2 regions of the Roseateles paludis genome follow, and region 2 is predicted to be linked to the other one. Evidence: predicted binding sites of a transcription regulator. Region 2 holds the regulator's gene; the other holds the start of a gene.
The links. Region 2 encodes FliA, which starts transcription of late flagellar genes. Its sites were predicted from a motif close to CTAAAGTTTNNNNNNNNNNNGCCGNTA; they were not measured.
Positions count from the first base shown of each region.

Region 1: the regulator FliA is predicted to act here: its motif matches at 1,397-1,423, upstream of flgM (flagellar biosynthesis anti-sigma factor FlgM).

Region 1 is NZ_JBDPZD010000002.1:205,441-208,830, reverse strand. It holds gene ABDJ85_RS06825 (PEP-CTERM sorting domain-containing protein) at 1-236, shown strand, start outside; gene ABDJ85_RS06820 (DUF1841 family protein) at 158-589, shown strand; gene ABDJ85_RS06815 (hypothetical protein) at 611-988, opposite strand; gene flgM (flagellar biosynthesis anti-sigma factor FlgM) at 998-1,345, opposite strand; gene flgA (flagellar basal body P-ring formation chaperone FlgA) at 1,494-2,186, opposite strand; gene flgB (flagellar basal body rod protein FlgB) at 2,330-2,743, shown strand; gene flgC (flagellar basal body rod protein FlgC) at 2,762-3,172, shown strand; gene ABDJ85_RS06790 (flagellar hook assembly protein FlgD) at 3,189-3,390, shown strand, end outside.
Region 2 is NZ_JBDPZD010000002.1:319,482-322,871, reverse strand. It holds gene flhF (flagellar biosynthesis GTPase FlhF) at 1-741, shown strand, start outside; gene ABDJ85_RS07345 (MinD/ParA family ATP-binding protein) at 784-1,569, shown strand; gene ABDJ85_RS07340 (RNA polymerase sigma factor FliA) at 1,579-2,292, shown strand; gene ABDJ85_RS07335 (methyl-accepting chemotaxis protein) at 2,354-3,390, shown strand, end outside.

The DNA.
Region 1 (3,390 bases), 110 kb from region 2:
ACTCGGCCGGGTATGAGCTGATCCCGTCCGTGGCCGGCTTGAACACCACGGGCGCCAGCGGCCACAACTTCCTGGCCGCACCGGTGCCCGAGCCCGGCACTTGGGCCCTGATGGCCGGCGGGCTGCTTGTGCTGGTGGCCCGGCGACAATCCCGCGCATGTTCGCCCCGTCCCAGCTCCAAGTCCGGCAGTTCTTCTGCGGCACCTACCGTAAATGGCGTGACGGCACGCCGCTGATCCCGATGGAGGCGCTGGCGGCCGACTGGATCGCCGAGCACCCGGAGTACCACGCCGAGCTGGCCGACGAGGCGGCTGCGCTGGACAAGGTCTACACGGTGGAGGAGGGGCGCACCAACCCCTTCCTGCACCTGTCCATGCACCTCTCGATCACCGAGCAGCATGGCATTGACCAGCCCACCGGCATCCGCCAGGCGCTTGATTTGCTCTCCGCCAGGCTGAACTCGCGCCACGAGGCGCAGCACATCGCCATGGAGGCATTGGGGCAGATGGTGTGGGAGTCCCAGCGCAGCGGCCGGCCGCCGGATGGCGAGGCCTACCTGGAAAACGTTCGAAGAGCAGCGACTAAGTAGCGCTCGAACGTCCGACTGCGATCAGACGGAGTAGAAGCTGCCGCCCTTGGGCCGGCGCTCGGCCAGGCCACTGGCGCCGTAGACGGGCTCGGCGGGGATCAGCACATCCAGTGCGCGGTCGAGCGAGACATTGCCGCGGGCCAGCGCTTCGCGCTGTGCGGCCATGCGGCCACCGGCCTGCACCAGGCGCTGGCGCAGCGAGGCCGGCAGGCGGCCGGCTTGGGCGGCGGCACTGAAGGCCGCCACGGCTTGGGTGAGCAGGCGATGCAGTTCGACCGAATGCCGCTCGATGCCGGCCGGGTCGCGCGCGGCCAGGGCCTCACCCAGCTGGGTCAGGCAGGTCTCGACGGCGATCAGGGGCTGTTCGAGTTCAGCTGGGATGGCGGCGTCTGCGGTCATTGGTGGGGTTTATTGGGTGCCGGCGCGTTGCTTGCTGCGGGCCAGCAATTCTTGCGCATTCGAAATCAGCTTGTCAGCGATGCCGTTGGCGTCGGGTTTGAACGTGCCTTCGGCAATTTGCTGCGAGATGCGTTGCACTTTGGCGGCGTCAAAGCTGCTTTCGTGGGACTTGACCAGTTGCGCGGCGGCCGAGGAGATCTCGACCTGGGCGCTGGCCTCGTGGGCCGGCTGGTGCTTGGCAACTTGAGGGGCGCTGGTGGCTTGGGTCGCAGGGGCCGAGGTCGAGGCCTCGGGCTTGCGCGCAGCCGGGCGCTCCAGCTTCGCCGCTGGGGCTTCGAGGTGATGACCAACTTTCATGCGACTCTCCAGGGGCCCTTGCTGGACCCAGGTACGACAGGTTCCCCAGGTGATCGGCCATTGGGCCGGGAACTTGAGGGGCTGCCCCCCCATTCTCGGGGCCTGAAGGCTTCATGCGCCAGCCTGAGGCGGCGGAGAGCGACTTTCTTCACAGCTGCATCTCCGCGCGGCGCTCGCCCACCGGCCGGGCCGTGACGATGCGCCCGCTCTCCAGCCGGAGTCGGGTGTCCTGGCCTTCGAGGCCGGGGCTCAGCGCCTGGGCCTCGGCCCCGATGCTGAAGCCGCTGCCCGCGAGGCTGAGCTGGACGGTGTCGCCAGCGGCAAACCACTGGCGGTGCTTGAGGTCGGTCTGCCGCACGGCCTGGGCGGCCTGCACGGGGCGGGCCAGGACCCGGCCGAGCAAGGGCGCCGCAGTCGGGTAGACCGCGCCGGGCTCGGCAGCAATGTCGATTTCGGCCGTGCTGAGCAAATCTTGAGTCAGGGTCGCGCCGGCGGGCAGCGCGGTGGCCGCCACCAGGGCGCTGCCAAACACCTTGACCTGCACGGGCACCGTGATGGCCCAGCGGGCCACGCCGTCCACGCAGCGCAGGCCCACGCGGGTGCGGCCCCACATGGCCAGCCCGGGGGGCAGGTAGGGCTGCATCTGCTGGCAGGGGGCGAGGCGCAGGCGCGGGTCGGGGCTGCCGGCTTCCACCACCACGCGGGTGCCGGGCGGTGCGGCCAGGCGGGCGGCGGCTTCGGCCATCTGGCGTACGCGCTCCAGCGCGGCGGCATCCACGGCCAGGGCCGGGGCAGCCAGCGCAAGCAACAGCAGCAGGAATGAGGCGAGCCTTGGGAGCATGAGGCTGCACTCTAGGCAGCTGGCGGGCGTTCGGAGGGGGGAATTGAGAGGCAAATCAGCCTTTGATCCCGCTCATGTTTTGGCGGGTGGCTCCAGACAATTTGCGCACACCCAGCTCCGCCATCGTGCCCCAGGAGCCCACCATGCTGAACCGCCTCACCGACACGCTGAACTTCCAGACCCAGGCCCTGAGCCTGCGGGCGGAGCGTCAGCGCCTCTTGGCCAGCAATATCGCCAACGCCGACACCCCGGGCTACCAGGCCCGCGACATCGACTTTGCCCGCGCCCTGCGCGAGGCCACGGGCGACCTGCCCACCGCCGGCCAGATGGCCACCACCGCCCGCGGCCACATGAGCCCAGCCGCAGGCGCCCTGGCCGACAGCCAGAAGCAATACGCGCTGCAGGCCCAGACCAACCTCGACAGCAATGGCGTGGACATGGACCGCGAGCGCGCCAGCTTTGCCGACAACACCGTGAAGTACGAGGCCACGCTGCGCTTCATCAACGGCGCGGTGCGCACCACGCTGGACGCGATGAAGTCGCACAACGCTGGCTAAAGCTAGGAGACGGCCACCATGTCGATGTTCCAGATCTTCAACGTTGCCGGCAGCGCGGTCAGCGCGCAAAGCCAGCGGCTCAATGTCGTGGCCAGCAACCTGGCCAATGCCGACACCGTGGCCGGCCCCGACGGCCAGGCCTACAAGGCGCGCCAGGTGGTCTTCCAGACCCATTTGTTTGGCAACGACGCCGGCACCGCCGGGGTCCAGGTCTCGAAGATCTCCGAGGACAACACCCCGGGCCGCCGCGTGCACGACCCGCGCCACCCCCAGGCCGACGCCGATGGCTACGTGACCTACTCCAACGTCAACAGCGTGGAGGAGATGGTCAACATGATCTCGGCCTCGCGCTCCTACCAAAACAACATCGAGGTGATGAGCACGGCCAAGAGCCTGCTGCTCAAGACCTTGCAACTTGGTCAGTCCTGACCACGGAGGCCAGGCCATGGACTTCACCGCACTCAACAACACCAGCAGCGCCAACAAGAGTGGCCTGCCCAGCTCGTCCACGCAGACCAAGAACGCGGCCGAGACGCAGGACCGCTTCCTGAAGCTGCTGGTGGCGCAGATGCAGCACCAGGACCCGCTCAACCCCATGGACAACGCCCAGGTCACGAGCCAGATGGCGCAGATCCAGCAGGTCACCA
Region 2 (3,390 bases):
GAGCAAGCCTGGGCCCAGCATGTGCTGGTGCGCAATGTCCTCACCGACGAAGCTGGTCCCGCGCTGGAGGACCGCGGCGGCGTGTTCGCGCTGATCGGCTCCACCGGCGTGGGCAAGACCACCACCACCGCCAAGCTGGCTGCACACTTCGCCACCAAGCATGGCGCCAGCCAGCTCGGCCTGATCACGCTCGACGCCTACCGCGTTGGCGCCCACGAGCAACTGCGCGCCTATGGCCGCATCCTCGGCGTGCCCGTGCACACCGCGCACGACCGCGCCTCGCTCGACGACTTGCTGGAGCTGCTGGCCAACAAGAAACTGGTGCTGATCGACACGGCAGGCATGGCCCAGCGCGACAGCCGCACCCACGAGCTGCTGGAGATGCTGGCCCACCCGCGCATCAAGAAAGTGCTGGTGCTGAACGCGGCCCAGCAGGGCGAGACGATTGAAGACGTCGTCACCGGCTGGAAGGCCGCCGCCTGCGAGGGCGTGGTGCTGTCCAAGATCGACGAGGCCGTCAAGCTCGCGCCGGTGCTGGACACCTTGATCCGCCACCGCCTCAAGATCCTCGGCGTGGCCAATGGCCAGCGCGTGCCCGAGGACTGGCACCGCCTCAGCAGTGCCGACCTGGTGCAGCGCGCGCTGCGCAGCGCCGCCCCGGGCGCCTGGCGCCTGGCCACGGCCGACGTGAACCTGATCTTTGCCGGCGCGCCGGTGGCCGAACACGGCTTGAAGGCTTAAAGGCTTGAACTGGATGACCGACCCCAGCCAGCAGGTGCCTAGATGAGCAACCGACTCGACGACCAGGCGCAAGGCCTGCGCAGGCTCTTTGCCACCCCGCGTGCGCGCTGGGTGCCGGTGGTCAGCAACCCCGAGGTGGCCTCGTCCACCGCGCTGCTGGAGCTGCTGTGCCGCGCCTATGCCGATCTCGGCCTGCAGACCCTGCTGGTGGACGCCGGCGAGCGGGTGGAGACGACCTCCGAGCTGGCGGCGGTGGACATGTCCAAATGCATCGAGCGGCTCTCGGGCCGCGTCAGCTACCTGGCCGCGCGCGGTTTGCCCATGCGCTACCTCAACCACCACGGCTCGGCGGCCGGCTTCCTGGACGCCGTGATCGAGGCGGCCCCCCAGGTGGACGTGATCCTGCTGCACGCCGCCGCGCCTGAAATGGCCCGCATGCTGACCCAGCGGCAGCTGCGCCCCCTGCTTTTGGCTGACACAGACCCGCGAAGTGTGACGTCTGCCTATGCCAGCCTCAAATGGTTGGCCCAGCGCACGGGTTTGCTGGTCTACAGTGTTTTGATGTCCTGCCCTCCGCAACTGCGGCTGGCCACGCGTATCGCGCAGCAGCTGTCCCAATGCGCCGACACCTACCTGGGTGCCGCGGTGGCTGATGCGGTCTGCTGGGACACCCGCGCGAGCCGCGCGCCGCTGAGCGCCGAGGTGCTGCAGCTGGCCCGCGAGCTACTGCTGGCCAGCCCGCCGGGAGAGCGCCCCTCGCCCGCCCTGCTGGCCGACGCCCAGCCCCTGCGCCCGCTGCAGGCTCACGCTTCCGTTTTTGCCCACTGAGTCGCCGCCATGTACACCGCCAAAGGCCGTCTCGACAACAGCTCGCTGATCAAGCAGTACAGCCCGCTCGTGCGACGACTGGCGCATCAGATGGTGGCCAAGCTGCCGGCCAATGTCGAGGTAGACGATCTGATCCAGGTCGGCCTGATCGGCCTGACCGATGCGCTCTCGCGCTTTGATGCCGGCCAGGGCGTGCAGTTCGAAACCTTTGCCACCCAGCGCATCCGCGGCGCCATGCTCGACGAGCTGCGCGGCGGCGACTGGATGAGCCGCGGCGCCCGCCGCCAGCAGCGCGAGATCGAGGAGGCCGTGCGCCGCGTCGAGCAGCGCCTGGGCCGCCCGGCCGCCGAGGCCGAGATCGCTGCCGAGATGGGCCTGCCCCTGCCTGACTACCAGGACCTGCTGACCAAGGTGCGTGGCACCCAGCTCGTCTACCTGGAAGACATGACCGGCGCCGAGGGCGACGACGACTACCTCGACCGCCATGTGGCTGACGACGGCGCCAACCCCATGTCCCTGCTGCAGGACCATCGCATGCGCGAGGCCCTGGTGCAAGCCATCAAGAACCTGCCCGAGCGTGAGCAGTTCGTGATGAGCATGTACTACGAGCACGACATGAATCTGAAGGAAATCGCGGCCGTGCTCAATGTCACGGAGTCGCGTGTTTGTCAGCTGCACAGCCAGTCCATTGCAAGACTCCGGGTCAAACTGCGAGACTGGTGAGGGTAGGGCGCCGCAGGCGTAGCTGCCCCTCCTGCGTCTCAACACACCCTGGGCCTCCTACATGCTGAGCTGGAAACGAGGCGAGTCCTCGCCCCTCCCCGCGCCGACGCGCAGCTCGGGCCAGAGCGACCTGGCCCTGGGCGCGATTCGCAAGCTCTCAGGCTCGGTGTCCGAGGTGGGCCACGACGCGGCCGAAGTGCGCGGTGCGCTCGACGACGTGCAGCGTGTGGTCAGCGCCCAGGCCCAGGCCATGCAAGCCCTGGCCGACGAACTCAAGGGCGTGGCGCGCGCCCAGGTCGCCATCACCGCAGCCACCACGCAGAGCAACCAGTCGGTGCAGCGCGCGCGTGATGCGCTGGCCAGCGCAGGGGCCGAGGTCGAGGGCATGTCCCAGACCCTCAAGCAGGTCTCGGAGGCAGCGGCCGGCATCACCCGCATTTCGCTGCAGACGCGGCTGGTGGCCTTCAACGCCTCGGTCGAGGCCAAGCACGCCGGTGACGCCGGGCGCGGCTTTGGCGTGGTGGCCGATGCCATCAAGTCGCTGGCTGCCCAGGTCGAGACCTCGTCCAAGGCCATCGTCTCGGCCATCGCGTCGCTGCAGACGCGCATTGATCACTTCAGCACCCAGCTCGTGGAGCGCGACAGCGCCAAGCCGAGCGAAGTGCATGCCGCCTTCCGCGCCGTCGAGACCGAAGTCACGGCCATCGCCACCTCAGCCGGCCAGAGCGCTCATCAGGTCGAAGCCCTCAATGCGCGTGCGCGCGAGCTCGAGTCTGAGGTGGGCGAGGCCCAGCATGGGCTCAAGGTGGCCCTCGCCGGCAGTGACCGCTTCCTCAAGCTCTCCGAGGACTTGATCGAGCAGATTGCCGGCAGTGGCGTCGAGGTCGAGGACGGCGAGTTCATCCGCCTGGCCCAGGGCGCGGCGCGCGACATTGCCGCGCTGCTGGAAGAGGCCCTGCGCAGCAATGCCATCAGCGAGGCCGACCTCTTCGACGAGAACTACCGCCCCATCGAAGGCACCAACCCGGCCCAGGTGCTGACGCGTTTTTGCCAACTGACCGACCGCCTGCTGCCCGAGATCCAGGAGCGCGTGGTCCA